Regions from separate parts of the Priestia sp. TSO9 genome, predicted to be linked through region 1. Evidence: riboswitches for the same ligand, from Rfam matches in the RefSeq annotation. Region 1 holds a riboswitch; each other region holds the start of a gene.
What was found. Region 1 has a riboswitch for cyclic di-AMP ahead of LJC66_RS20530 (dicarboxylate/amino acid:cation symporter). Riboswitches for the same ligand answer to the same signal wherever they lie in the genome.
Positions count from the first base shown of each region.

Region 1 (10,467 bases):
ACTTCTTCTATGATCTCTTCTTCTTGATATGACATCCCGCAACCTGAACAGCTGATACATGGCATATGAGTAATTTCAATACTTCTCGTTCCGTCTGGCAATTCCCAGTATGCGGTATTGGTTGTTTCTACTGCTTTTTCTTCTTCGCACCATGCGCATTGAACAGTCATATTACAGGACCTCCTTAAGATGATGGAGCATCGTCGCTTTTACCGTCTTTTTTCAATTGAGCTTTAAACTTTTTATCTTTTAATTCATCTCTTTTTTCACGTTTGTCTTTTAGGCTTTCGTGAGCACTGTCACTTTCATATGTTTTACGTCTTTTTACTCTCCCTAACCCTTCCGGTACAAGGTTGAATTGAGTATCATTCATAAGACCCGAGATGCCAATGGAAGAATCTTTAGCATCCGATGCTGGATAAACAGCTCGAAAATAATCATCTGCACGCCCAGGCACATAGCTTTCTGGCTCCGGATACGTCGTAATCACTCCTTCAAAGTTTCGCAGAACAACTTTACTTGCGCTTTGACTAATAATATAGTTTGGCTGAACCGCAATCTTTCCTCCTCCTCCTGGCGCATCAATAACAAACGTTGGAACAGCATAGCCAGACGTATGACCTCGCAGCCCTTCCATAATTTCAAGCCCTTTGGAAACAGGTGCGCGGAAATGCCCAATTCCTTCTGATAAATCACATTGATAAATATAGTAAGGACGAACGCGTATTTTCACTAAATCGTGCATAAGCTTTTTCATGATAGCTACGCTGTCATTAATCCCAGCTAAAATAACCGCTTGATTGCCAACTGGAACTCCTGCATCGACAAGCATTTCACATGCTTTTTTTGTCTCTTCCGTAATTTCAATGGATGTATTAAAGTGAGTATTTAACCATACTGGATGATATTTTCTTAAAATGGCACATAAATTTTCCGTTATTCGCTGCGGAAACACAACGGGGGCTCTTGTGCCAATTCGAATAATTTCCACATGGGGAATAGCTCGTAAATTCTTCAAAATATATTCTAAAATATTGTCATTAATCAGCAAGCCATCACCGCCTGAAATGAGTACATCTCGTACTTCAGGTGTTTTGGCAATATAAGCAATCGCAGCATCTAACTGCTTTTTTGGAACGCCCATTCCGATTTGTCCTGAAAACCTTCTTCGAGTACAGTACCTGCAGTACATGGAGCATTGATTGGTAACTAAGAACAAAACACGATCAGGATAGCGATGAGTCAACCCTGGCACTGGAGAATCTTCGTCTTCATCTAGGGGATCTTCTAGATCATATTTTGTTTTATGAAGTTCTTTGCCAACCGGAACAGACTGCATACGGATGGGGCAGCGGGGATCATCTGGATTCATTAAAGATGCATAGTAAGGCGTAATATTGAGCGGAATCGTTTTGGTTGAAATGCGTACTCCTTCTTCTTCTTCAGGAGTTAAGTTAATGACCTTTTTTAAATCATCTAACGTTCGAATTGTGTTTGTTAATTGCCAAATCCAGTCATTCCATTTTTCTTCAGGAACATCTTTCCATAACTCAATGTCTTTCCAATGTCGGGACGGCTTATATAAATCATATAACATACAATCGCTCCTTTATGAAGATTTACTATTGTTATATGTTACAGCCCATAAATTGGTTAATTATTTCTCACCCTTTACTTTTTGACAGATCCTTCACCCATACGTTCATATCTTCTAACGATTTATAAATGTAACAATTATTCGTTAACCGTCCCGTATAGGTATAGCCAAGCTGCTGAAAGGCGGCGTTCATCCCGAATGAAAGCGCTCTCGCTATTGTGTATACACAAAAAATATGCCGCTGTTTGAGCTCCGCCTCTAGTGCGCTTAATAAATGCTTCATGAATCCATACTTTCGGTAAGCAGGGAGAGTCGCACAATCCGTTAGTTCAGCATTGTGATAGACATAGTCAATTTCAGCAGAAGCAGCGCTAACGATATCGTTCTTGTCAACTATGATATAAAACAAGCTATCTTCTTGAAGCAAACTAGAGAGATACTCTTCTTCGTAGAGGGGAGTAGGATACACTGTGAAGATTTGACGGTAGAGCTGAGAAAGTTGTTTAGCGTCAGATGAAATCGCTCGGCGCATGATCAGTTGATTCGATAAAGGAGAATAATGAGATGTCGGCAAATTCAAAACATCTTGAAGCAGCTCTGTTTCTTTTAACGTCTCCCCGCTGTTTCGGCGGGATTGAGACGTATAGTAGCATAAAAGATACGCGTCGCTTCCGTTAAAATAGTAGGGAACAGTTGCTTCTAAAGAAAATCCCAAGCTCATCCAGTCCAACAGATATTCAGCACGTGCTTTTATAATCCACTTTTCGTACGTTGCCTTATCAATTTCTTTATATATATAGCTGTAAATATCATTCACATTTCCCCGGTAATCATCTATTCTCAGACGCTTGTTATATTCATCTAAAAAAAGAGTCATAGCAAAGGTTGGTTGACAAATATTTTCTTGTTTCGCCATTTGTTTGTATCCTCTCCCTTTTTAGCTTAGTCCGCAATACTGCACCAGTCTGCTACCGTGAGAGCAATAATTTCTGCTGCGTCAAGCATCGTTTGAATACAAATATACTCATTCGGAAAGTGGGCCACTTCTGTTACTCCCGGTCCAAACACCACTGTTGGAATATCCCCTACTTGTGACAGTATCCCTCCATCGGTTCCCCAAGGAGATGCTTCAATGATCGGCTGATTCTGTTTCACTTGATAAAAAGAGGACGAAAGAGAAGTCATAAGCGGATGCTCTAATTCAATTTCACCGGGAAGCCAGTGGGCCCCAAACCATTCCAAGTCGGCAGGATGCTCAGCAAACCACTCATCACACTGAGGCAGAAGTTCAAGCCAGGATTTCATTTCTGCTCTGACATTTTTCATTTTTTCATGCGGAGCAACTCCTATCCTGCCTTCTAATATTACTTGATCAGCGACTGAAGAAGGCCACGTTCCTCCTTGTATATTTCCGATATTAATCGGCACGGGAATGGGAATTTTATTATAGAGCGGATCGGTAATTCGACTGTTTCTCTCTTTTTCAAGATCCTCAATATGTTTAAGCACCACAGCTGCTTTTTCAATCGCACTCACGCCTTCATACCGAGTCCCTCCATGTGCTGCTACTCCATGCACGGTGACTCGAAACCACATGGAGCCTTGCTGCTTAGGGAAGATCTTCATGTTGGTTGGTTCTGGAATAATGGCACCATCTGCTTTGTACCCTCTAAGTACACAGGAAAGTGTTCCTGCACCTCCGCTTTCCTCTTCTACTACGCTTTGAAAAATAACATCTCCTTTTAGTGAAATATCTAGCTCTTTCAACGCTTGAATAGCTAAAAGTAATGACACATTTCCTCCTTTCATATCCGTTGCTCCGCGTCCATATAAGTTTCCATCTTTTACAACAGCCGTATAAGGGTCTTCCGTCCACTGTGAAAGATCTCCGGGTGGCACTACATCAATGTGCCCATTCAAAATGATGGATTTGCCTCCGCCTTTCCCTTTTAACACGCCTACCACATTCGGGCTGTCTCGAAAAGTAGAACGGTTGGAGGCAAAAGCTTCATGGCTGCGAAGTATTTTTTCGTCGGGTTCCCATATATCAATATCTAACTGCAGCTGTCGAAGGCGTTCAATGACAATTGCCTGCGCATGCTTTTCAGAACCCTGCACGCTTGCTTCTTCTACGAAACGCTTGAGTAAACGCACTGCACTTTGACGATGCTCTGTCATCCAGTTATGAATAGATTGCTGTATGTTCATGTAATGGTCCTCCTTATGGTATCGTAATCAATTGATCACTCAGGCGAACTGTCGCTTCTGTTGAACTCAAAATATCCTCTACGGTATAAGGAGACATTAACTCTGTTAGAAGAAGCGCATCTTTTTCTACTTTAAAAACCGCCCGATCTGTAATAACTAATCCCACGCAGCCCGAAGCAGTCAAAGGTAAAGAACACGTCTTAACCAGCTTCGGTTCTCCTGTCTTGCTCGTATGATTCATCAGCACAATGACTTTTTTCGCTTTTTGAGCTAATTCCATCGCTCCTCCCATCCCAGGAACTCGCTTACCTGGCACAATCCAATTAGCTAAATCCCCTTTTTCACTCACTTCTAACGCACCAAGAATGGTCATATCGACGTATCCTTTTCGAATCATCGCGAAGGCTGTAGCACTATCACAGTATGAAGCTCCTTGAACGGTAGTTGTTGGATAGCCTGCTGCATTGCAAACATTCTCATCTTCTTCACCTAAAGGAGGGGAAGATCCTAACCCTAAAATCCCGTTTTCAGCATGAAACATCACATGAACAGCGCTTGGTACATAATTAGGAATAAGAGAAGGAATGCCAATACCTAAATTAACAATCATGCCGTTTTTGATTTCAGCCGCAGCACGTTTTGCAATACGATGACGAATATCTATTCCCAAACCCATTTCCAATTCACTCCTTTAGAAGGGACAATATAATCCACAAATACACCTGACGTCATCACGTTCTCTGGGTCAATGTCGCCAAGAGGAACAATTTCATCCACTTCAGCAATAGTGATACGACCTGCCATAGCCATTAATGGATTAGTGTTTCGAGCGCTTTTATCATAAAGCAAGTTGCCGAATGGATCTGCTTTTTTTGCATATACAAAAGCCACATCGGCTGTCAGTGGTTTTTCAACTAAAAATGTCTTGCCGTCCACTTCCACTTTTTCTTTTCCAAATTGAATAATGTCATTTTCAATTCCTACATCAATCAGTACTCCTCCGATTCCAACTCCTCCCGCTCGAATCCGTTCAGCAAGCGTTCCTTGAGGAGAAAACTCAACTTTTAGCTTTTCTTCCGTCATCAGCGTTCCAGCCACTGGGTTCGATCCAATATGAGAAGCGATCAGCTTTTGAATTCTTCCTTGGCTTACCAATTTTCCCGCACCAATATGAGGAAAGCCTGAATCATTACATATCAATGTAAAATTTGATTTTCCGCTTTCAATCAGACCATCAATGAGAGAAGGTGGGCTGCCTACTCCTCCAAATCCTCCTATCATCAGCGTAGCCGCATGATCTACGTATTCAATCGCTTGTTCCACAGTTGTCATCTTTTGAAATGAGTTTTCGACCTTTGTCACTCATTTCACCTCATTTCTCTGTTTTTCATTTTGCACTTCATGCAATGTTTTCGAAAGCAGATCGACCGCTTCATCAAGCTGACGATGAGTAATCGTAAATGGTGGCGCAATAATAACACCGTCTCCTTCGACTCCGTCTGTTCCTGCTTGTGAAGGATAAAGGAGAAGACCATTTTTTTGGGCTTTACTTATTACGCGCGCCGTCATATTTTCCGAAGATGAAAAAGGCTCCTTCGTCTTTGGATTTTGCACAAGCTCAAGACCAACTAGTAAGCCTTTGCCACGTATATCACCAATGATAGGGTAAAGAAGTTGAAGCTTCTTCAATTCCCCTACTAAATAGTCTCCTTTCAGCGCTACTTCTTGAACAAGATCATGCTTTTCAATATAGGTTAAAACAGCTATTCCTACAGCGGATGACAGCGGATTAGCGCTTAGCGTATGTCCGCTCATAATTAATTTGGATCCGTTCATGATAGGTTCAATCGTTTTGCTGCTAGCCAACGTAACGGCTATTGGTGTATATCCTGCTCCCACTCCTTTTCCAAGCGTCATGATGTCTGGTTTAACTCCCCAGTGCTCATACGCAAACATCACGCCTGTACGCCCAACTCCAGTCATGACTTCATCCGCAATCCATAACACATCATATTTATCGCAAATTTCTCTTATCACTTCATAATAACCGGGAGGAGGTGTAAGCGCTGCTCCGGCTGCTCCTACAATGGGCTCTGTAATAAAAGCAGCAATATGTTCAGGGCCGGTTCGTTTGATAACTGTTTCCAATTCGTGTGCACAAGCAAGATTACAGGATGGATAGGTTTGATGAAACGGACATCGATAGCAATAAGGAGGTGAAACCGAAGGATAATCTTCAAGCAACGACGAGAAGCGTTTTCGTCTTCCAACGTGCCCTGACATAGACAGAGCTCCTATTGTAATACCGTGATAGCTCATCCAGCGTGACAAAACCTTTGTTTTGGTTGGCTTTCCTTGCTCTTGAAAATGCTGAATTGCCGTTTTCATAGCCGTTTCAGTCGCTTCTGTCCCGCTGTTAACAAAAAAGCTCCACTGGAAATGATTGCTGCTTAATTCACATAGTTTCTTAGCTAAGGCTTCTGTTGGATCACTTGTAAACTGCGACCGATATACAAACGCAACTTTCTGTGCCTGATCGGTCATCGCATCAATGATTTCTTTTACGCCGTGTCCGATACTTGCTGTAACTGCCCCCGACGAAGCATCTATGTACCTTTTTCCATCTTGGTCGTACAAATAAATTCCTTTTCCATATGAAATAACTGGGTAGTCGTCGTCGAGCAGCGGCTTTATTACATGAGTTTTATTCATTTCCGCACTCTCCTTTCAAACATACACTCTTATTAAACTGTATGCTGAAACGAAGAGTTTCTTGCCAATAAAAAAAGCCCTAGCATATAGCTAGAGCTTTTACGCTTATTAAGCTGATTGCGTTACAGATTTATCGATACGCTTTGCTTCTGACTCAGCCACAATAACGGCACACGCAGCGTCTCCCGTAATATTTACAGATGTACGAAGCATGTCAAGCAAGCGATCAATTCCAATAATCAATCCGATACCTGCTACAGGCAAGCCAACCGAACTCAATACCATTGCTAGCATAATGAGACCAACTCCCGGCACACCTGCTGTACCAATACTAGCAAGCACCGCTGTCAATACAACCGTCACAAGAGCACCCAGCGACAGGTCAACGCCGTATACTTGTGCAATAAAAATAGTCGCTACACCTTGCATAATTGCCGTCCCATCCATGTTAATGGTAGCACCTAACGGCTGAACAAAACTGCTGATGGACTCTGGGACACGAAGGTTTTTTTGAGCCACATTCATTGAAATCGGAAGCGTTGCATTACTGCTTGATGTACTGAATCCAACTGTCATCGCAGGAGCAAAACCTTTAAAAAATTCAATAGGGTTACGTCTGGCCATAAGAGCGACTGATCCCCCATATGTTACGATCGAATGGATAAACAGTGCGAGCACGACTACAATCATGTACAGCCCCATCGCTTTAATTGCCTCCCAGCCTTGACTTCCAACCGCGGTTGCAAGAAGCCCAAACGTTCCGTAAGGAGCAAACTTCATCACTAGATTTACAAGATACATCATCAATTCATTGCCTTGCTCGAGTAAATTGTAAAGCCCTTTTGTTTTACTTCCAAGCATCGTAATACCAAAACCGATAAAGATAGAGAAAACGATAAGTTGAAGCATATTCCCTTCAGCCATCGCTTGAATTGGGTTGACTGGAATCATATTTAAGAATGTCTCTCCAACAGGCGGTGCTTTTTCGGCTTCAAAAGAAGCGTTTTTTGTATCAAAAGATCCAAACGTACCCGGTTTAATTGCATACGCTAAAATTAAACCAATAATAATAGCAACGGTTGTTGTAACTAGGAAGTAGGAAACTGTTTTAGCCCCGATTCTTCCTAGTTTTTTAGGATCTCCTAAACCTGCTACACCTAACGTGATAGAGAAAAACACAATTGGTACAACAAGCATTTTAATTAAGCTTAAGAAAATTTGGCCAAGCGGTGTAAACAAGTACTTGTCCAGCGGAGCAAAAGCACTTGGAGCAAAAGCATTGATCAACACTCCTACAACAGCACCAGCAATTAGCGCGATAATAATCTTTGTCGATAGCTTCATAGATTTACCTCCCGTAAATAAATTATATTAGAATGATTCTAACTACCATACTTATTTTACCATGCATTGAGAACGATAACACTCAAAATATACAATATATTAAAAATTTTCAGATTAATAGTTTAGGAATATTTTTATCTATACAAAAAACCATGAGAATATCATGGTTTCATAGACCTGTTATTCCCTCACTGAATGCTGACGGAGTTAGCTGTCGGATTCGGGTACGTGAGTTACCCTACTTGATTCATTCAAGATTCACCCCAAGTACACTACGCACAAATATGGGTCCCCCGTTCTCTTATAAAACAAAAGAGATTAAGCAAATAATTTTCTTTAATATTTTTGCATGATAATAATTCTTACTTTAATTAAAATTCATTTTATATGTTTCTGTCAAGTTTTTATTCAAAAATAATGCATGATTTTATCATAAAAAGTTGAGAATTGTTATATTTTAAAATATTTACATCATATTTTAATAAACCACAAATAGTTATTTAACAAGACTTAAAATCTAATGGATAAAAAATTAATTCAAAAAATAGTTTGTAAAGTGAACTTTCTTCTCATTAAATTATATTCATAAACTTGCATAATTATTCTAACATCCACGTACTTTACTGCTTTCATAAATATTTTACTCATCAAAAAATAACTCTTTCCAACTGTTGATTTTATTCTTGTATTGCTTGATATAAATTCTCTAAAATTTCACTGAATTTGTTGATAGAAATAAATGGACATTGTCAATTCGCCTTATTCTATTTAATTCTGCTCACGATAGAAATATGGATCCCGTAATACCTTTTAAAAAAGGAGCGGGTAATTATCATATAAAACTATCGGATTTGGAGCGGTACAAGTTCTTTACTTTTTACTTATTCCCTCTCGTTATTTAACACATATAAAAAAAGAGGCCGTGACGGCCTCTTTTTCTTATACAGTAACAGGTTCAGAACTTGCTTTGCAATTCTTTAATTTTTCAACAATGTCACGCGCTACCCACACACCGCACGCACTTGCCTGCGCGAGTCCTCGCGTAATACCAGCTCCGTCTCCTCCCACGTATAAACCGGAAATTTCAGTTTCAAACTTATCATTTAACTTCGGGCGGGCTGAGTAAAATTTCGCTTCCACACCGTAAAACAGCGTATGTTCAGATGCTAACCCAGGCGTTACATGATCCAGTGCTTCTGTCATTTCAATTAAGCTTTTCATCGTATTGTAAGGAAGCACTAAGCCTAAGTCACCCGGTACAGCTTCTTTTAACGTTGGTTCTAAAAAGCCCTCTTTAATTCGAGTCGCTGTTGAACGACGGCCCTTTAAAATATCTCCATACTTTTGAACAACTAAGCCCCCGTTTGACAGCATATTAGCTAATCTTGATACTTCGTGCGCATATTCGTTCGGCTGATCAAATGGATCCGAAAATTTATGAGAAACAAGCAGCGCAAAGTTCGTATTTTGACTTCCAAGCTTCGGATCTTTGTATGCGTGTCCATTTGCTAACATAATACCTGAATGATTCTCTACTACCACATGTCCTGAAGGATTGCTGCAAAACGTTCTGACTCTTGTACCTACGGACGTATTGTAAATGAATTTCCCTTCGTACAAGTGCTTGTTGATTTCTTCCATAACAACGTTGGATGTTTCTACTCGAACGCCGATGTCCACTTGATTGTTAATCATTTTCAAACGACGTTTTTTTAGTAAGTCGCTCATCCACTTCGAGCCGTCTCGACCTGGTGAAACCACCACTTTATCAGCCGTAATTCTTTCACCATTTTTCAATTCAATACCGCGCACGATATGCTGACCATCTTCTTTTTCTGTTATTAAATCGGCTACTTCCGTTTTATACTGCATATCAATTTTTTCTTTTAAGTATTCATAAATGCTTTTTAAAATTTCTAAATTTTGCTCTGTTCCTAAATGACGCACCTGGGCACGCAATAGCTTTAATCCTGCTGCGTATCCGCGTTTTTCAATTTCACGAACTTTATCAGTTAACGGATCCGTAATCGTATCGGTTGCTCCGTGTTTTAAATTAATTTCATCCACATATTTAATTAAATCTACCACCTGTGATTCAGACAGATAATCCGTCATCCAGCCTCCAAATTCACTTGTGATATTAAATTTCCCGTCTGAATATGCGCCGGCTCCACCGAAACCATTTGTGATAGAACAAGCAGGCAAACAGCCAGCAAACTCTTTTTTGCCAACCGCAGGCGGACATTTTTCAATTTTTTTCTGAAGAATCGGACAATTACGTCGATAGATATCGTGTCCTTTATCGATTAATAAAATAGTTGCTTCCGGTAATTTTAACGTTAACTCATAGCAAGTAAAAATCCCAGCGGGTCCTGCCCCTACCACAATAACATCATAATTTGAGTTCATTGTACATTCTCCCATCATCTTTTTTCTTTGGGTAAAAGATAAAAGTTATTGACCGAATTTTCTTTTTTATTATCATTCGGTTATTTTCTAGCCATTTGATAATATATCAAAAACAAACCCTTTAGTCAACAATATACACGAACATTAAAATAAAAAAATACAAAAATATTCGTTTTTATTCCAATCAAATAAAAACC
Region 1 is NZ_JAJEKD010000015.1:1,015,310-1,025,776, forward strand. It holds gene LJC66_RS20495 (YokU family protein) at 1-170, opposite strand, end outside; gene kamA (lysine 2,3-aminomutase) at 185-1,597, opposite strand; gene ablB (putative beta-lysine N-acetyltransferase) at 1,665-2,513, opposite strand; gene LJC66_RS20510 (peptidase) at 2,540-3,805, opposite strand; gene LJC66_RS20515 (3-oxoacid CoA-transferase subunit B) at 3,819-4,481, opposite strand; gene LJC66_RS20520 (CoA transferase subunit A) at 4,466-5,167, opposite strand; gene LJC66_RS20525 (aspartate aminotransferase family protein) at 5,168-6,517, opposite strand; gene LJC66_RS20530 (dicarboxylate/amino acid:cation symporter) at 6,626-7,861, opposite strand; cyclic di-AMP (ydaO/yuaA leader) riboswitch at 8,042-8,196, opposite strand; gene LJC66_RS20535 (NAD(P)/FAD-dependent oxidoreductase) at 8,801-10,270, opposite strand.

Region 2 (10,467 bases), 120 kb from region 1:
GATTTTTTTACTATAAAAAAGGGGGATCTTTAATGCGCCGACATTCCAAATTGCCCAGTGTTCTTGTCTTTGCCTTCTTTTTATTCATCGCAACTGTTTTGTGCGTAACTTCTTATATGTCTTGAACGTATAAATAATATAAAAAATCGCCTCATCGAAGGCGATTTTTCTACCCTAGCATTATATCTTCATTTGGATAACGAACGGCTTCGCGCTTTTGCTTAGATAATGAAAACGCAAGCGTTAATGGCCCCACTTTTCCTAAAAACATGATAAAGATAATAATTACGCGTCCAAAGTACGAAAGCTCAGGAGTTGCTCCCATTGATAAACCTACTGTTCCAAACGCAGAAACAACTTCAAACATAATTTTTACAAACGGCAGGTTTTCCGAAATATTTAACAGGAAAATGGCCCCAAATACAAACATAATTGAAATCATCGTGATGGCTAGTGCCTTAAACACGTGAAGAGGAAGAAGTCGTCTCTTTAATAGCACAATATCTTCCCGGCTTCGTAAAAATGCCCATACAGAAAAAATAATCACCACAAACGTCGTGAGTTTGATACCGCCTCCTGTTGACGCACTTCCTGCACCAATAAACATTAATAAGACCATTAAAAAGACCGTTGCGTCATGCAGGTGAGCTAAATCGATTGTATTAAATCCAGCGGTTCTTGTCGTTACCGCTTGAAAATAAGAAGCCCATACTTTGTCTCCTAATGATAAACTTCCGAGCGTATGCGAATTGCTGTACTCTAAGAAAAAAATAAAAAGCATGGCAATCACATTAATGGCAAACGTGCTGACAATCATAATTTTTGAATGGAGCGTTAGTTTTTTATACGATTTTTTCACCCACATATCAGCAAGAACGGTAAACCCTAACCCGCCAATGATGAACAAAAAAGAAATCGTTATGTTAATAATAGGATCTCCAACATACTGCACTAAGTTATCCGACAGTAGTCCAAACCCTGCGTTATTAAAAGCTGAAATTGAATGAAACAAGCTAAAGAACAGCCCCTTAGACCATCCGAATTCCGGAACCCAGCGTATTGCTAAAAAGATAAGTGCAACAAATTCAATTAAAAATGAAAAGATAAACAGCCTTTTAACTAGCAGGACAACTCCGCCGACGCTCGTTTGATTTAATGCCTGCTGAACGAGCACGCGCTCTTTAAAGCCAATTTTTTTACCTAGCATTATAAAAATCAACACGGCAAATGACATAATGCCAAGACCGCCTATTTGAATTAGCAGCATAATAATCGTTTGACCGATGACGGTAAAACGCGTACCTGTATCTACGACGGCTAAGCCGGTCACTGTCATAGCGGAAGTAGATGTAAAAAGGGCGTCTACCCATCGGATTGGCTCGGTAGTAGAAAAAGGCATCATCAATAGAAGAGCACCAATAATAATTCCTCCGCCAAAAATGGAGACAAGCAGCTGCGGAGGAGTGAGTTTAATGATTTGTTTTTTCATGAGTTAAACTCCTTCTTCTTCAAAACGGTTCAAATCGCGGTTATGTCCGATAACAATCAGCATATCTCCTTGTTCAATTATTTCATGCGCGGTAGGCGAAATCACCATTTCCCCGTCTTTTCGCTGAAAGCCGATAATATTGCAGCCGTACTTGGCACGAATGTTTAAATCAAACAGCGTTTTATTATGAAGTTTCTTAGAAGCGACAATTTCGACAATACTATAATCCTTTGACAGTTCAATGTAATCAATGATTTTTTCTGACACCACGTGATGAGCAATACGCTTAGCAATATCGCGCTCAGGATGAATGACTTTGTCCGCTCCTATTTTCTCCAGTACCTTTTGATGATACATATTCACCGCTTTTACCCATACTTGCTTAACGCCCATATCTTTTAAAAGCATCGTTGCGAGCACGCTTGCTTCGATATCATCCCCAAACGAAATAAGCGCATGATCAACATTGCGGATACCTAGCCCCTTTAAGCTAGCTTCATCAATCGCGTTTGCTTGCACAACATATGTAGCTGAGTTGCTAAATTTATTTACTACCTCCTGATTGCGGTCAATAGCGAGCACATCCACATCCAGATTTGCAAACTCTTCAACCAAACTGCCTCCAAAACGACCTAATCCCAATACAGCAAACTGTTTTTTCATAATGTATTTATTCCTTTCTTCAACTGCTGTGTGTTCTCTTAGCTTATACTTTTTCTAAAAAATTACATCTTTTTCTTAAAAAAAGCGCAAAAAAACACAGGAAGGCTCCTGTGTTTTTTCACACTCTTCCCCCTCAAAACGCTTGCGAAGTTAGCTGTCGGGTTCGGGTTTTAAGAGTAACCCTACCTTTTTAAGGATTCACCCCGGAGCACAATATGTGCGTAAATAATGGGTCCTCCGCTCCGTAATGGATTAAGCGATTTTTATTCAAATGTCTTTGATCTATTTTTTAGAATAATCGATTCGATTCATGATACGTTTCACTTCACGAAAGCTATCTTACTCCTGTGAATTTTGTCTGTCAAGATATTTTTAGCGAAGGCCTCACTTGCGCTGCAAGCTGCAAAAATCATATAAATCTAAACTGACAATCATTTTGTGAAATTGATCAAATAAATTAATAACAGCCAAAAGCTCTAACAGCTGCGTATCACTGTAAAATTTTTTTAATTGATCCATGTCAGCATCGGTCAACTCCCTTGGACGCACTCGGTACACATCAATAAATCGAAACAGCAGTCGATCTTTTTCTTCCAGCTCTTTTTCTCTTAACACTTTTTGATTAAGCGTCTCATCGCCTACATATGACATGCTCATACACGTCTCACAGCCGTTAACACCTGCTAGATAAAGCCTCATTTTTTCCTTGGTCTCTCTCTCTACTATATCGCTGTTCCAAAGCGTGTCGTAAAGCTCATCATACAATCTTTTTACATGCGGAATTAAATTCAATGCTTTTTCAAAATTTGTTCCCTCTTCGTTTGCTAACAAAACTCTTGCCATTTTTTACTCACTCCTTTTTAATTATTATAGTAAGAAAAATGGGAATTTCAGATTACATATAAAACATCTTATCTATTATTACTAATCAAATGAAACGTTAATAAGAAAGAAGGTTTTCAATTGAAAATTGATGAAATTGATTTATCGATTTTGCAGGCGCTGCAGCAAAACAGCCGCCTTTCTTTACGAGAGCTAGGAAAACAAATTAATTTGTCTCCTCCTTCGGTGGCAGAGCGAGTACGCCAGCTAGAGAGCTTTGGCATTATAAAAGGATATACAATCGATATTGATTATGAAAAGCTACATTTGCCCGTGTCGTGTTTTATTGAAGTAACGATGAAAAACGGCGAGCACGAGCGTTTTAAACGATTTATTTCTCAGTATCCCTACGCTTTATTCTGTGAACGCATCGCCGGGCAAGCCTGCTTTATTACAAAGCTTCAGCTTCCTCACCTGAACGTACTCGAACAATTTATTAACGAAATTACACCTTATGCCAAAACGATTTCACATATCGCTCTTTCTCACGTGGAGATGGCTCCTGCATTATTGAGTCATTTAAAAGATGAAAAGTGATTGAAACGTAACGAAAGCAATCCAATCTAAAAGCAAACAATGGAATCAATAAGCTCGTATGAATCACTTTTGACACTGCTGTTGATTTTCGTTTCAGGCTTCGCTTTCCGCACAGGAGTCTTCGCCTTGCCCTCTAATCAACAGCCAGAAACAAATAAATAGATTAAACCTACGTTTACCCTGTCAATAAGAAAAAACCGAACGCGTTTGATTCTCCATCAAGAATCAAACGCGTTCGAATCTCCCTTTAACGAAACTACTTTTGTCCCAGCCTCTTTTATTCGTCCAACAGCATAAAAAATAACCCTCCAAAGCTGGAGGGTATAAATTTTCCGAATAATGAAAGTTTTACAACTTCATTTTATCAGGTGCCGACATTTCTGTCTACTTAAAAATGTAAAAGAGCTCTCTATTAATAGAAAGCTCTTTTACCTGCTTGTTTTTTGAAAACAATCAATCTATATAAAAGGGAACTACCTAAGGTTGAAAGTCACGTGAAACCTTGGCAGTTCATCCTGGATATACCGGTTGATATGATTCAAAACAAGTTCTTTCATCATTTCTTCTTTGACTTCTGATTCCGTTTTTTTATCTTTTTGTTTTAAAATAAGAATATAATAGACTTTACCCATTTTAATGGGCTCACTACTCTCTCCGATGTGCTGTTTTTTTAAAACATCTATAAAAGAGGAAGATAGACTTGAAAGCTTTAGGTTATCAGCATTCTCTATTTTGCTGATTGTCTGGACATCAGCAAATTTTTTTTGAACACTTTGAAGAGATGTTCCCTTTTGCAGTTCAGCCGCAGCGGCAGAGGCATCATGTAAAGTGGAAAAAGCCAGCTGCGTAAAAGATACGCGCGTTAGATCGTTTTCAATATGTTTATAGTAAGCAGTTAGTTCATCAGACGTAATTTGTTTACGGAAATATTCTTCTAATTTAAACTGATTTGTTAGCTGGTTGGTTACATCACTAGAACGAATATTTAACACTTCATAACCTTGTTTTCTTGTATCCTCGTCATATGAGCGTTTAATTTGCTTCCACATATCCTCGACTTGTTTTTGTACTTTATCGCTTGTCTTCAGATGCGAAATTAAAATTTTTTGCATAACAAGCTGCCGCAATAACTCTTTGCGGTAGCTTGTATCATTTAGCGGAGCATCTGGGTTTAAGAACCCTTCAACGGCTAAAAAACGGTTGAATTCAGCTCCTGTCACCTTGCCTCCCTCATACGCTGCCAGTTCTTTGGTAGAAGATAGCTGACTAATTTCTACAGAAGGAAACATCGTGTTTGAATGCTGCTCTCCGCAGCCGGTTAAAAATACGAACGCTGTTAATACTGCTAGCAGCAGCTTTAACGGTGTTGAACTCATCCATTGTTATCCTGCTGTTCTGAAAGCTTCAGAGAAATGGTTTGTTTTTTTCCATTTCGATACACGTCTAATTTTACCGTGTCTCCTACTTTGCGTTTTGTGTATAGATATTGACGTAAATCACTGGATGTTTTGACTTCGTTTCCATCAATGGCAACAATCACGTCTTTTGATTGTAAACCTGCATCAGAAGCAGAAGAGAATGGTTCAACCGTCGTTACGACAACTCCTTCAGACGTATCGCTTGTTAGGCCTAGCTGGTTTTGTTTTGTTGCAGCTGAAAGCTGACCTACATCTTGAAGACCTACCCCCATATATGGACGCGTTATTTTTCCGTTTTTCATCAGCTGTTCAATCGTCGGCTGCACTTCATCACTTGGAAGAGCAAAGCCGATGCCTTCTACATTGTCTTCTGAAATTTTCATACTGTTGATGCCCACTACTTCACCGGAAGAATTGATCAAGGCACCGCCGCTGTTTCCTGGATTAATCGCCGCATCCGTTTGAATTGCATCTACGTTCCAATTTTCTGAAATAGGGACAGAGCGTTTTGCTGCGCTCACGATACCTTGTGTGACCGTACGAGAAAATTGTTCACCAAGAGGATTTCCGATTGCAAGCACCGTTTCACCCGCTACTAAATCCGATGATTTCCCGAACTTCGCGACTTGCTCTACATTTTTGTCAGACATTTCAAGCACGGCTAAATCCGTTAGCGCGTCAGCTCCGACAATTTTAGCTTTTTCTTTTTGTCCGTTTGAAAGTGACACTTCTACTTCGCTTGCGCCGTCAATAACGTGGTTATTGGTCACAACGTATGCTTTTCCATTTTCTTTTTTGAAAATAACACCGGAACCCGTTCCTGCTTCTTGCGTTTGGGTATCTCCAGAAAATGGATTTGTTTGCTGTTGAATATTGTTCACGCCTACAACAGCAGCTGATACTTTATTTACAACTGAAACAAGATCTGACTGATTGACGGTTGTGCTTACTGTTCGAGGCGTTGTGCTCGTTGTTGTTGCCGTTTGAGTCTGCGTTGTTTGATTCGCTGTTTGCGTATCAGCTGAATCCATTAACCCCAGCTGGGGAGCACCGTATAGCACAATTCCTCCTCCAAGTACTGCTCCGGCGATAGAAGATGCAATCACTGGAAATAAGCGTCTTCTTGGAGGCTGTGATGATGACGCAGGCTGATACTGATCGTAGCGCTGCTGGCGATTTTCGTATTCTTCTTTTCGTTCTTGCTCTCTTTCATAATCACGTGGATCCATGAAAAACACTCCTTTTAACGTAGCAAATTTTATGTTATCTATACTATAAAATAAAAGTTTGGGATAAGTATCAAAACAATGTGTGAAATTGTGAAAAATTTCTTTATAACAGCAAACACGTAGTATAATAGCGGGTACATAGGCCTTTAAAGAAACGCGCATAGATGGCGTAATATGCTTTATTTACCTTAATTTTCATATATTCAGAGGGAGGTGTCAAATTTGAGCTTTACACTATATTTAGTAGAGGATGAACAAAATTTAAACGAAGTTTTAAGCCTTTACCTTCAAAAAGAAGGCTGGGACGTTCGCTCATTTTTTAACGGCACGGACGCCAAAGAAATGATTGCAACTCCTCCGCATCTGTGGATTTTAGATATTATGCTGCCTGACATTGACGGGTATCAGCTCATTCGCGAAATCAAGCAGCAAACACCACAAGTGCCTGTTATTTTTATCTCAGCCCGCGATGCCGATATTGACCGGGTTCTTGGGCTTGAAATGGGCAGCGACGACTATTTATCAAAGCCTTTTTTGCCTCGTGAACTAGTTATTCGAGCAAACAAACTGCTAAACCGCGTATATGGTTCCAATCAAAAGAAAACCGATACCATCACGCTGACTCCTTATGAGATCGATTTACATACCCGTACAGTCAGTGAAAATGGAAAGCCGATTGATTTAACGTCTAAAGAATTTGATTTTCTTGTCACTATCTCAAAAGACCTTGGACAGGCTTTTTCACGGGAGCAGTTGCTGAATCTCATTTGGGGAGAAGATTATTTTGGCACAGACCGAGTGGTGGATGATTTAGTAAGGCGCGTGCGTAAAAAAATGCCGCAAGCACGAATTGAAACGATTTACGGATATGGATACCGGATGATGAAAGCATGAAAAACAAGTCGCTTGCATTTCAAATTTGGCTCGTCATCTCCGGTATTTTACTGCTTATTTCAATTTTGCTCGCTATTTTATTCCCAACGACGCTCAGGCAGTTCTTCACGAATGAAATTTATACCACTATTGAAAATGAACAGCATATTTTAAAAGAATACGGCCTGCCAAGCCGCTCAGGTGAATACTACTTTAGCAATGAAGACAGTGAACCAACACTTGGTAATCGAACCGTGGATCATATTTTATTGCCTGAACATGCGGATATCTCTTATTTTTCATCACGGGTGTTGCCTCAAGACTTTTTGAGAAAAGCACAGGAAGATGCAATCAATCAGCGAAAAATCGTCGCTCGCTATGAAAAAGATCTTGGCAACCGGACGCTTTTTTATGTAATTCGAAAAGTAAGTGTAAACGGACAGCCTGCTTTTTTACTTTCATTTTCGTGGGATACGTATCGCAACGCGCTCACTTCTACTCTGTTTAAACAGCTGCTTCTTGTAATTTCAATTGTATTTCTATTCAGCTGGCTTCCATCTATTTGGCTATCAAGATATTTAAGCAAGCCGCTTGTATCGCTTGAAAAAGATGTGAAAAAAATTGCCGAACAAAATTGGCATGAGCCCGTTACAGTGAACCGTTCAGATGAAATTGGCAAGCTAGGCGCGTCCATCGAGCAAATGCGCAAAAGGCTCGTATCTAAAGATGAAGCACAGCAAACGCTGCTTCAAAATATTTCACATGATTTAAAAACACCGGTTATGGTGATTCAAAGCTACGCTCAGTCGATTCAAGACGGCATTTATCCAAAAGGTGATTTATCGCAAACGGTAAAAGTTATTGAAGATGAATCCAAAAATCTCGAGAAAAAAATCCGCGATTTGCTTTACTTAACCAAGCTTGACTATATGTCCACTCATCAGCTTGCACAAGATGACTTTGATTTTACTGCACTACTTCATGAAGTAGTGGATCGCTTGCGGTGGAGGCGCCCTGAAATACAGTGGGAATTTGACGACGCAAACGCAACGATTAAAGGAGACAAAGAGCTGTGGACAAAAGTTCTTGAAAATGTACTCGACAATCAGCTGCGCTATGCCGAGACGAAGGTTTCACTTTCACTTGCTAAGCACCAAACGAACATTCAATGTACAATCAGCAACGATGGTCCGCCCATTGATCAAAGCGTGCTTCAACACTTGTTTGAACCGTTTAAAAAAGGAGCAAACGGTGAATTCGGTATCGGCTTAAGTATCGTAAAGCGTATTGTTACGATGCACGATGGAGCAATTACGGCTGAAAATACAGACACCGGAGTAACGTTTTCACTTACTATCCCTATATAAACTAAAAAAGCAAGGGAGCCAAATCCCTTGCTTTTTTATGAAAAAATTGATGTATAGGCATAAAGAGCCGGTGAACCGCCTGAGTGGACAAACACCACATTTTCATCCTTATTAAAGTAACCTTTTCGAATTAAATCAATTAGACCAGCCATCGCTTTTCCTGTATACACAGGATCCAATAAAATCCCTTCCGTACTGGCGACAAGTTTGACTGCTTCCACCATCTCTTCTGTCGGAACAGCATACCCCGGACCTACGTATTCATCCATACACACAATCTCTTCTTCTTTAAAAGGCGTTTTACTATGTAAATGATCATAAAGTTCACTCGTCAGCTTAGCAACTTTTGCTTCTTGTTCTTCTTTAGCACGACTAACATTCATTCCAATAACAGATACGTCACTTTGAAGACCTTGAAAGCCTGCCACTAATCCTGCGTGCATGCCTCCGCTGCCGCTTGTGCAAACCACGTGGCTAAGCTTTATTTGCTGCTCATAGCTTTGCATAAGCAGCTCTTGTGCACAGGCAGCGTATCCGGTTGCACCGATAACATTCGAACCTCCTACTGGAATTAAATACGGTTTATGACCTTTTTCAATTAGCTCTTGCTCTACTTTTTTCATTTCCGCTGTCAAATCAGAACCTTCAGCGACAAACCGCATGTCATGAGCGCCTAGTAAATGATAAAGAAAATAGTTCCCTGTCGGCTGATCACTTGCTTTATTTTCCCCTTCTTCTAATACGAGCACGCATTTCATCTGCTCTTTTACGGCAGCAGCGAGCGTCAAACGACAGTGATTGGATTGTATCGCACCGCACGTTACAAACACGTCTGCTCCTTGCGCTTTTGCATCAGCTACTAAATATTCAAGCTTGCGCGTCTTATTTCCTCCCCCTGTCAGTCCAAGCATATCATCTCGTTTCATATAAATTGAAGGTCCATTTAACTGCTGAGATAAAACCGATAGCTTTTCTAAAGGTGTAGGGGAATCCGTATATTTTCTTCTAGAAAATTGAGTTAAGTTCATGCTCTCATCCTCTCTTTCATATTTGTTCTATTTTACCATATAGAAGCTTTTGAAGAGCTTTTTACGAAAGGGCTTTCTATAACTTGTATACATAAGAACAAGTAGTCAACATACATTAAACCATATAAACAGTTTGAAGGAGTGTTTTCAATGAGTGAAAAAGCAGTACTTTGCAGCGTCTCACGAGTAGTCAAATCACAGCACATTTTTCCAAATGACCTAAACAATCACCACACCCTTTTTGGGGGAAAAATTGTCGCTGACATGGACATGACAGCTTCTCTTTCAGCAGCTAAACATTCCCGAAAGACGTGTGTTACGGCTTCCATTGATCACGTTGATTTTATCGAACCCGTCACCGAAGAAGATTTTATTTCATATGAAGCATTCGTTGTTGTTACAGGAAAAAGCTCCATGATTATTTTCGTTAAAGTGATTGCCGAAAATTTGTTAACGGGAATAAAACGTATTGCAGCTACTTCTTTTCTCACCTTTGTTGCATTAGAAAAAGGGAAACCTGCCCCTGTTCCTCAAGTTATTGCTCAAACTGAAGAAGAAAAAAGTCTTCAAAAAGTAGCTCTTGAACGAAAAGAGTCAAAAAAAACGCAGGTTGAGCACAGCAAAGCGATTGCGAGCATTTTATCTAAATCTTTGCGCAGCAGTAATTAAGCTCTTCATCTAAAAAGCAGCTGTCTGCTTTTTAGACGAAGTTTTTTTAGTTTTCACATTGTTATTTAATCTAATATGCGATATATTGGTTTTATGAAAAATAACATTCAACCTCTCAAACGACTTTCTTTAAGAGAAGAAGTCTATCAAACACTTAAACACAATATTGTCATGCTTGAATTTCAGCCGGAACAAAAGCTTCAGGATAAAGAACTGGCTGAGCAATTTGGAGTTAGCCGCACTCCTGTTCGAGAAGCATTAAAAAGACTTGAAGATGAAGGCCTTGTCCAAACGACACCCGGCTCTTCTACA
Region 2 is NZ_JAJEKD010000015.1:894,741-905,207, forward strand. It holds gene LJC66_RS19865 (TrkH family potassium uptake protein) at 170-1,489, opposite strand; gene LJC66_RS19870 (potassium channel family protein) at 1,493-2,152, opposite strand; cyclic di-AMP (ydaO/yuaA leader) riboswitch at 2,277-2,421, opposite strand; gene LJC66_RS19875 (carboxymuconolactone decarboxylase family protein) at 2,537-2,995, opposite strand; gene LJC66_RS19880 (Lrp/AsnC family transcriptional regulator) at 3,116-3,571, shown strand; gene LJC66_RS19885 (peptidylprolyl isomerase) at 4,045-4,947, opposite strand; gene LJC66_RS19890 (S1C family serine protease) at 4,944-6,218, opposite strand; gene LJC66_RS19895 (response regulator transcription factor) at 6,441-7,112, shown strand; gene LJC66_RS19900 (sensor histidine kinase) at 7,109-8,458, shown strand; gene cuyA (D-cysteate sulfo-lyase) at 8,494-9,486, opposite strand; gene LJC66_RS19910 (acyl-CoA thioesterase) at 9,637-10,155, shown strand; gene LJC66_RS19915 (GntR family transcriptional regulator) at 10,231-10,467, shown strand, end outside.
Region 2: linked by a shared signal. The riboswitch ahead of LJC66_RS19870 (potassium channel family protein) and the one ahead of LJC66_RS20530 (dicarboxylate/amino acid:cation symporter) in region 1 are both predicted to bind cyclic di-AMP.

Region 3 (10,467 bases), 760 kb from region 1:
TATTGCTCGTAAACTGCTGCCCAATGAGCTCAGAACCGATAACTTGATGCTTGTTTGAATAGATTAAGCTGCCGTTTGCTTTACTTGGAATAGCCGTCTGAGCAATTCCTGTCATCACAACAGGATAAATAAGGCCACAAAGAATTATCATCATAATTGTTAAGCGAACAATAATGCTTCCCGTTCGTTCTGTTTGTATCATCGTTTCTTCTCCTCTACATTACAAATGAAAGTAGTAAGTCAATTGCTTTAATCCCAATGAATGGAACCAATACCCCACCTAACCCGTAAATGAACAAATTTTTTCGCAGCAGGGCGTTAGAACTCATCGGCTTATACGCAATTCCCTTCATGGCTAAGGGAATTAACAGCGGGATAATGACCGCATTAAAAATAAGCGCTGACAATACGGCAGATAGAGGTGAATTCAGCTTCATTACGTTAAGAGCCTCCATTTGCGGAATCGCCAAGGTAAACATCGCTGGAATAATAGCGAAATACTTAGCAATATCGTTTGCGATACTGAATGTAGTTAAGGCACCCCTTGTCATTAATAGCTGTTTTCCAATCGAAACGACTTCAATGATTTTAGTGGGATCAGAATCTAAATCCACCATATTTGCTGCTTCTTTAGCAGCTGAGGTTCCGCTGTTCATTGCTAAGCCAACATCAGCCTGAGCAAGTGCAGGGGCATCGTTTGTTCCGTCACCTGTCATGGCAACTAGCTTTCCTTGCTGCTGTTCGTATTTAATCACTTGAATCTTGTCTTCTGGCTTGCATTCCGCAATAAATTCATCTACTCCCGCTTCTTTTGCAATGGTTGCTGCGGTTAATGGGTTATCTCCTGTACACATGACTGTTTTGATACCCATTTTACGAAGTTCCTCAAAGCGTTCTTTCATTCCTGGTTTTACCGTGTCTTTTAAATAAATCAAGCCGTAAATTTTATCATCAGCGGCCACAGCAAGCGGCGTGCCACCAGCTCCTGCAATTTCGTTTGCTTTTTGCTGCAAATCAGAGGGAATCTTCCCTCCATTTGACTCTATCCATGCCGTGACGGCGTCCACTGCCCCTTTCCGTACAGATACATTCTGTAAGTCAATGCCGCTCATTCGCGTTTCGGCTTTGAATTCAACAAACGTTCCTTCGGTTTTTCTAAGATCTTCTACTCCCATGCGATTTTGAATAAAATCAACAACTGAGCGCCCTTCTGGTGTTTCGTCATAAAGAGAAGAAACAAACGCCCATTTGTAAAGTTCACGTTCGTCTATTCCTTCTACAGTCGTTAATTGATGAGCCATTCGGTTTCCAAACGTAATGGTGCCGGTTTTATCTAAAATAATTGTGTTGATGTCACCAGCTGCTTCTACTGCTTTTCCTGACATAGCAATCACGTTAAACTGCGTAACTCGGTCCATCCCAGCAATTCCAATGGCTGACAATAATCCTCCAATTGTTGTAGGAATGAGGCAGATGAGCAGTGAAATTAAAATAGCCGTGTCGAGTTGAAAATGTAAGTAGTTTGTAAAGACAGGAAGCGTCACAACAACTAATAAGAAAATAATCGTCAGGCTTGTTAAAACCGTATTTAGCGCAATTTCATTTGGCGTTTTTTGACGCTCTGCTCCTTCAACAAGCGAAATCATTTTATCTAAAAACGATTCACCTTGTTCACACGTAATTTTAACTGTAATTTCATCGCTGACAACTCTTGTACCTCCAGTTACAGAGTTAAAATCCCCGCCTGCTTCTTTCATAACAGGTGCCGATTCACCGGTAATGGCCGATTCATCAACAGATGCCAGTCCTTTAATGATTTCTCCATCTCCAGGAATCATTTCGCCTTGTGAAACGACGACGATATCTCCTTTTTTTAGTTGCGATGCCGACACTTGTATCATTTGCCCGTTTCGAAGTTTATTAGCTGTAATATCCCCTTTAGACTGTTTTAATGAGTTTGCCTGTGCTTTTCCCCGACCTTCTGCTAATGCCTCTGCAAAATTAGCAAAAACAATTGTAAAAAATAACACGAGGGATACGGCAATATTAAAGCCTGCGCTTACTGTACTTTCTCCGAAAAGGTCTGGAACAACAGCTAAAAAAAGCGTAATAACAAACCCGATTTCTACTACGAACATGATAGGATTTTTTATCATCGTTCTTGGACTTAGCTTGATAAAAGCCTGCTTTACTGATTGAATAAAAATCGATGAAGTTTGTTTATCTACAGAACCTTGAATGTGACTGTTACGATCCAATTCAAGATTATTCGTAAAATTCCGTTTATTCATTATAATCCTCCGCTTTCTTGATTACAGTGTCAAATACTCAGCAACCGGCCCAAGTACAAGCACTGGGAAAAACGTAAGTGCTCCTACAATAACGGTAGTTCCAATTAAAATGCCGCTAAATAAAGACGTATCCGTTTTAAATGTCCCAGGTGTTTCAGGAATAAGCTGCTTGGATGCTAGTGAGCTCGATACCGCCAGCATCGTAATTAGTCCGAAGTAGCGTCCAATATACATAACAATTGCCGTAGAAATGTTCCAAAACGGCGTTGCATCACCTAGTCCTTCAAAACCAGATCCATTGTTTGCTGCTGATGATGTAAATTCATACAGTGCCTGACTTAAGCCGTGAAAGCCTGGGTTTGATATACCTTCTATTCCCAAATGAGTAGTGAGCGCTACGGCTGTTCCTCCTAAAATTAGCAGCGGCTGCAGAATAAGCGTCACGGCGATGAGCTTCATTTCTTTTCCTTCAATTTTTTTACCTACGTATTCTGGTGTTCTGCCAACCATTAAACCTGATAAAAATACGGCAATGATGACGTACATCATCACATTCATAAACCCTGCTCCAACACCGCCAAATACGGTATTTAACATCATATTTCCAAGCGTCAATAACCCGGTAAGAGGCGTAAGAGTATCGTGCATGGTGTTGACTGCACCTGTTTCACTTGCTGTCGTCACGATGGCGTACAGAGTTGACATACCGACACCAAAACGGACTTCTTTCCCTTCCATATAACCGCTCGCTTCATTTAGGTGAAAAGCACCAAGTCTTGGATTACCGCCCCACTCTGTTACAAACGCTGTGCTTAAAATAACGATAAACAGCATACTCATCGCTACAAACAAGATGCGGCCTTGCTTACGCTGTCCGATCATTTTTCCGTACGTAAAAGGAAGTGCTGTTGGCAATAAAAGCATAAGGACGATTTGTAATACATTGCTTAACGCGTTAGGATTTTCAAACGGATGGGCTGAATTAACACCAAAAAACCCCCCTCCGTTGTTGCCTAGCTCTTTAATTGAAAGAAAAGAAGCAACTGGTCCCCTTTCTATTTGCTGTGTTGCCCCCTCTAATGTATGGGCAGTCACCGTTCCGCTTAACGTTTGAGGGACACCTAAAAACATAAATAAAATGCCTGTTATAAAAGCGATAGGAAGTAAAACACGCGTAATTGACTTTACAAAATCAACAAAAAAGTTTCCCATTTCCTTCCCTGCCAACCCGCGAATAAAAGCGATTGCTGCTGCAAGTGCCGTTGCTGGTGCAGCAAACATCATAAATACAACGGCTGCCATCTGCGAGAAATAGGACAAACCTGATTCACCGCTGTAGTGCTGCAAGTTCGTATTTGTCATAAAACTAATGGCCGTGTTAAAAGCAAGGGCCGGATCCATTCCTTTGATGTGGCTTGGGTTAAGCGGCAGTACCCCTTGAAACCGGAAGATAATGTACACCACAAAAATCATAAACGTATTCGCCAAAACGAGAGCAAGTGCATATTGCTTCCACGTCTGATTGTATCCTTTGATTCCTGCTGCTTTAAACATCACCGTTTCTATCTTTCCTACCAAGCTAGTGTTTTTATCGTTTGAAAACACATTCGCTATATAAATACCTACGGGCTTTGCAATAAGCGCTACAAAAACAAGCAGCAGCGCAACTGATAGTAGAAAAATCCCCACGTTTTATTCCTCCGCTTATTAAAAATGTTCTGGATTTAACAGTACATATACTAAATAAATTAAAACGAGAACTGAAATACCTAGCAAAATGAACGACATGTTCACTTCTCCTCTCTTTCATCTACTACATGAGACGACCAGCAAATAATTCCGTACATAGCAGCTGTTAATATGACAAGCGTTCCAAGCATGATCATATCCAAGTTGCTCCCTCCTAACTGTTTCTTACTACCAATGATTGTCTGAGCTTAGTGACTGTTACTGTGCGTAAAGCATCACGCCCAAGTGAGCTAGCTGCGAAAGGTTATCTTTGATTGTTTATTCCTCACGTATTGTTAATCACGTTTTAACAGCCCTACTATAGCCTCTTTACGGTGCAGACATAACCTGCTCTCCTGTTTTTTTATTAAAAAAACCGCAGAAGAGAGTCCTCTTCCGCGGTTTAATGCACGACAAATAAGCCGTGATCGACACGAATTTTTTTACTCCCAAAACGCTTACGGAGTTAGCTGTCGGATTCGGGTTATGGAAGTAACCCTACTCAGTTAAGAGATTCACCCCTAGTACATACGTACAAAATATTGGGTCCCCCGCTCATAATTGATTAAGCGTATATTTGTTATTTAATTTTTAGGCTTAATTATGTTTTTTACTGCTGCGTTTAATACTTTGATTAGCCAACGTAGACAAATAGCGGTTTGCTAGATCAAAAGATTGCTGATCGCATATTGCGCGATATTCAATCATTTGAATCATTTGCTTAGATAGATGCATCTTGACGCTCCTTTCACCTATATTTTGAAAGGAACGCGCTATCCGCTGTTATAGAAAACGACCACGATTACACCATCCTCTCTCTTAACGCTTACGAAGTTAGCTGACGGGTTCGGGTCAAGAAAGTAACCCTACTCAGTTAAGAGATTCACCCCTAATAATTGGGTCCTCCGCTCTTTCCCTCTCTTTCAGGAAAGACTCAGCGTTTCACTGTGGAACGTTTCATGAGAGTAATCTTACTCCTGTTAAAATTTACTGTCAACAACATTTTTTGAAATTTTAAAAGCTTTATTTTTTGCTGTTTATTCATTATTTTAAAATAATAGATTCAAAGAAAAAAAGCGTTCTTATCTCCTCGATAAGAACGCTTTTTTTAGCTCATTTTCTCAATTTCATTTACAAGAATTGAAATGGCATCCGTTTTTGTTGCTTCACGCATTGTACGCTTCATCGTACTTGCCTGCTGCTGAAGTTCATTTACTTCACGCAAAAACACTTCTTTTGTTAACTGTTCTTCTTCCACAACCATACAGTAGCCTTTTTTCTTAAAGGACTGTGCATTTAAAATTTGATCTCCTCGACTTTGTGCTTTTGATAAAGGAATAATCATCATCGGTTTATGAAGGGCTAAAAACTCAAATATGGCATTGGATCCGCCGCGTGTAATCACATAATCAGTCGCTGCTAGAACATCTGGAAGCTGTTCATTGACATATTCTAACTGACGGTAGCCCGACTCTTTTTCAAGGCTTGTATCAATATTGCCTTTTCCGCACAGGTGTACAATTTGAAATTTCTTTTGCAGTTCAGGCAAGGATTCTCGAACAACTTCATTGATGCGGCGTGCTCCTAAACTTCCGCCCATAATCGTTAAAATTGGGCGCTTATCATAAAAGCGAAGCCAGCTTTCCCCGTTCGCTGCGCTTCCGCTAAATAATTCTTTTCGAATAGGTGAACCAACAACCTGCACTTTTTCTTTTGGAAAATAGTTTGCCGCTTCATCAAAAGAAGTAAAAATTTTAGTGGCAAATTTCTGCGCAATTTTATTTGCCAGTCCCGGTGTTAAGTCACTTTCATGAATGAACACGGGAATGTTTAACGATTTAGCAGCCATTACAACAGGAACTGTGACAAAACCGCCTTTTGAAAACACAAGAGAAGGCTTTAACTTTTTCAGCACGCGACGTGCATCGCCAACTCCTTTTGCTACTCGAAATACATCTTTTACATTTTCCATATCTACGTAGCGACGTAGCTTACCGCTTGAAATTGCATGATATGGAACGTTTAATTTTGTAATTAATTCTTTCTCGATACCATTGTGAGAACCGACATAATGGATATCCCATTTTTCACTGTCTAATTCTTTCATAATGGCAATGTTTGGTGTTACGTGTCCAGCTGTTCCGCCTCCGGTAAAAACGATAACTTGCTTACTCATTTTTTCTTCCTCTCTTTACTTCACTTAATTGATCTGTTTTAACATCAATTTTTATCTGATCTTTTTAGCATGCAATCTGACATGTAAAACGATGGTTTTATTATAGCATTTTTCTTTTTACATATGTATGATAAGGCGTATAAAAGCATGCTATACTTTTCATAGGGAGTGATGATAATGAACAAATCTGCACCTGTCGTAAAAGGTGATACGGTGGATTCCGAAACGCGCTGCATGCACTATCGTACGGATAAAGATATTATTGCAATAAAATTTTATTGCTGTAATACATATTATCCATGCTATCAATGTCATAACGGACATGCTGATCATGATATTAAAACGTGGCCAAAAGCTATGTTTAATGAAAAAGCTATTCTTTGCGGAGTATGTAAACATGAGTTATCAATTCATGAATATTTAACCTGTAACTCGACTTGCCCTCACTGTCGTTCTTCTTTTAATCCCGGATGCAGCCTGCATGGACACATTTATTTTGAACAAAAAAGCTGAACAAAACGTAGTTCAGCTTTTAAAATAACTGCTCATCTATATTTATAATGGAAGGAAGCAGACCTGGGAACAATTCCTCAAGTTCTTCTAAACGCAAGGAATAATAGTGCTGCGTACCTTCTATACGTAGTTTGATAATTCCAGCTTCGCGAAGTACTTTAATATGATGTGATAGCGTTGATTTTGATACATTTAATTTTTGATAATACGAACAGGTCTGCTCCTTTCTTGTCGCTAAACACTGTACAATTCGCAGCCGGTTAGGATCACTCAACGCGTGTAAAATAGGCGTTAATTTAATTTCAGATTTCGGTGGTTGATAAGGTTTTCTCATGCTTAAAATATAACACAGCTTCTTTTGTGTATCAATGTTCGATAACTTTCGAACTAAATTCCTTGCACTGTTATTTAATCGGTGTTATAGTTTCATTGTTCGATGATATTCGAACTTATCTTCATTTTAATCATAAATTGAATGAAAGATTAAAAACAAAACAAATAATATAAAGCACCATCATTATTAAAGGAGGAATCACCCATGATTCATTTACAAGCTTCAATGAAAGTTAACCCAGCAAAAAGAGAAGAATTTTTAGAAAACGTACAAGAACTAATTAAGCATTCTTTACAAGAAGAAGGAAACAGCAACTATCAACTATTTGAAGATGCTTTTACACCTAACACATTTATGATGATTGAAGAGTGGAAAAGCGAAGAAGCAATTCAAGCCCACAATAAATCAGCTCACTTCCAAAGTTTTGTAGCATTTGCTCAAACTGGCGTACTTGTAGCACCTTTAGATGTAAAAACATTACAAGGTTAATCATAACTTCTTTGAAAGGATGACGCATCATGAATGAAGCAATTCGTACAATTCAAGATCACCGTTCTATCCGTAAGTATACAGACGAAGCAGTAAGTGACGAGCATTTAGATACGATTATTCAATCTGCTCAGTCAGCCGCTTCTTCTATCAATGGACAGCAAGTGACTATTATTAGCGTCCAAGATAAAGAAAAGAAGAAAAAACTTTCAGAGCTTGCCGGCAACCAAGCGTGGATCGACCAAGCTCCTCTATTTTTAATCTTTTGTGCAGATTTTAATCGTGCTAAGATTGCAGCTGAACTTAACGATGCCCCTCTTGGCGTAACTGATGGGCTTGAATCAATCTTAGTCGGGGCAACCGATGCTGGAATTTCTTTAGAAGCCGCAACAGTTGCAGCAGAATCACTCGGTTTAGGTACAGTCCCAATCGGAGGAATTCGCAGAAAGCCGCTAGAAGTCATTGAACTGCTCGATTTACCGGAATACGTATTCCCAGTAAGCGGTCTTGTGGTTGGACATCCGGCAGATCATTCTGCGAAGAAACCTCGATTGCCACAAGCTGCTGTGCACCATCGTGAAAGCTATAATCATGACTTAAAGTCATTGATTCAAGACTATGATGCTGAAATGGCAGAGTATATGAAAAAGAGAACAAACGGTGCTGATGACCGCAACTGGTCACAAACGGTATCAGCTATTTATAAGACCATTTATTACCCAGAAGTTCGAGCGATGCTTGAAAAACAAGGGTTTAAATTCGAATAACCAAAAGCTGCGATGAACATCGCAGCTTTTTTATCTACTTTAACAGCGTGCTGAATAGACTAAAAGTAATACTCAATAAATGAGGTGTTGGTATGGAGTTTATTTTAATTTGTAATTTTCTTTTAAGTGCAACCGCAGCGTTTTTATTGGTGCCGGCTGTTACAAAAAAGCACACTCTTCACGTGACTTTACTTTCTCTCCTTTTCTTCTTTTCAATTGTCCCGACTTTTCTTCTCGCTAATCCACATATCGGCGTTTTACCTTGGGCTATTCGAGACGCTCTTCTATTGTTCGCTGCATTCCTTTTGTTTTATTTAACCTTCACATTAAACAGTTGGAAAACGCTTTTGTTTTTTCTTCTATTTTTACTGTCGATTGCTCCTCTTGCCTACGTCGTATATGATGACTTTACGCATACGTATATAGATGCCAATATTGGGCTTAGCCTAGGCTTTTTATTGACATGGCTCTTAACAGCTCTGTACAATATTTTGGCTATTCTTCGATTTTTTCGTCAGAAATCTCAGTAAACACATCAAAAGTTAACAAACAAACGAATAGTTGATTTTATTTAGTATACGCTAACAACTGCACAGTCCTTCTCTTTACATAAAGCTGTGTATACTAAAAAAGGAGTGATACTTGATGAAACGACTATTCGTAATGGCAGCAGTGATTGCCTTCTTGGCACTTAGCCGCATGTTAGTATTTGCCGCTGAAACACCTCCTGCTGCAGATGAGCGAACAGCTCAAAATGCAGAAGTTCGCATCGTTCATGCTTCACCGGATGCTCCGGCTGTAGACATTTTTGTGGATGACAAAGCTTTAGTAGAAGGAGCAAAGTTTAAAGATGTCGCCAACTCTTTGCCTTTGGCAGCCGGTTCTCATAAAGTAGAAGTATACGAAGCGAAGACAAAAGGAACAAAAGATTCCATCATCGAAGCTACCCTTGTTGTAGACGGTGGAAAATCGTATACAGTGGCCGCTGTAAATAAAGCAGAAAACCTTGAACTACAGGCTTTCACGAATAATAAGCAAGGAATGGATGGGAAAGCAAGCTTACGTGTTGCTCATTTATCTCCTGATGCTCCTGCGGTAAACGTAGGTCCCAAAGGTGCTGCTCCTTTATTTAAAGATCTGTCTTTTAAAAGCATTTCAGGTTATCAAGTAGTAAATCCGGGATCGTATGATCTATCTGTTTCTACGGCAGATGGAAAAGAAATACTAAGTCTTCCTGGAACAAATCTTCAAAGCGGTAAAAACTATACGGTTCTCGCAGTGAATACTGCTGACAAGCTTGAGACCATTGTTTTACAAGATAATTAATTAAAAAAACGTCATTTCAATTGAAATGACGTTTTTTATAGACTGCGCTGAATGAATTCCTCTTTTTTGCACTCATAGGTAGAAATGTCGTTCCACAGTCGTTTTGAAAGCTCGTATTTCATACCTTCATATTTTTTTCTAGCACGTTCGTTCGAGCGTAACTGCTCCCTGAAATTAATTCGTTCGTTCCAGTAAGGTGATTCACTGACCGTTACGTACACATGACTTCTTCTCGCATCATGTGGAATGAGCTTACGGGCATTTTCAGCTGTCATAATTGTAGGGTAGTGTGCAGCTGGAACGCCTTCTTTTAATAAGACAAACATCTCTTTTTCCGCTACATATACGTGAGATTTATTTTTTAATATAGCGCGCACTTCATTTATATCTTCTTCGCGTTTGACTCCGATTAAAATATCAACGATTGGTGAACCAGCTAATCCTGGAACGGACGTGCTTCCAATATGTTCGATGTCTACTGAAAAATCTTTTAGTGTATTAAGCAACGCTTCTTTTTCCATTTGATACAAAAGCGACCACTTTGTTTCATACTGAACAATCTTTCGCATATCAGTTTCCACCCTTTCACTTTTTTATACTGTATCATGTTTTAAAATAAAAAGAAAGAATTTTCTAACTATTTACTTTTAGTTTATGCTACGAGCTTTACACCCCTCCAGACAGGCTTTGTATTATTTTATATATTTTTGTTATTTTTATTCTACATGTTTCATAATTGTGGATGTTTCCTCCTCCAAAAGATAGATACACTTTTAGTGTCTATCTTTCCTCTATCATATTCACACTCAGCTGTTTTATACTATTTTACCTTTTTGTTAGTAG
Region 3 is NZ_JAJEKD010000015.1:256,841-267,307, forward strand. It holds gene kdpC (potassium-transporting ATPase subunit KdpC) at 1-202, opposite strand, end outside; gene kdpB (potassium-transporting ATPase subunit KdpB) at 216-2,291, opposite strand; gene kdpA (potassium-transporting ATPase subunit KdpA) at 2,313-3,974, opposite strand; gene kdpF (K(+)-transporting ATPase subunit F) at 3,999-4,079, opposite strand; cyclic di-AMP (ydaO/yuaA leader) riboswitch at 4,461-4,601, opposite strand; gene LJC66_RS16075 (hypothetical protein) at 4,617-4,754, opposite strand; cyclic di-AMP (ydaO/yuaA leader) riboswitch at 4,827-4,969, opposite strand; gene LJC66_RS16080 (undecaprenyldiphospho-muramoylpentapeptide beta-N-acetylglucosaminyltransferase) at 5,128-6,195, opposite strand; gene LJC66_RS16085 (CHY zinc finger protein) at 6,373-6,708, shown strand; gene LJC66_RS16090 (ArsR/SmtB family transcription factor) at 6,728-7,042, opposite strand; gene LJC66_RS16095 (putative quinol monooxygenase) at 7,247-7,531, shown strand; gene nfsA (oxygen-insensitive NADPH nitroreductase) at 7,561-8,298, shown strand; gene LJC66_RS16105 (hypothetical protein) at 8,391-8,828, shown strand; gene LJC66_RS16110 (DUF4397 domain-containing protein) at 8,944-9,624, shown strand; gene LJC66_RS16115 (GrpB family protein) at 9,660-10,193, opposite strand.
Region 3: linked by a shared signal. The riboswitch ahead of kdpF (K(+)-transporting ATPase subunit F) and the one ahead of LJC66_RS20530 (dicarboxylate/amino acid:cation symporter) in region 1 are both predicted to bind cyclic di-AMP.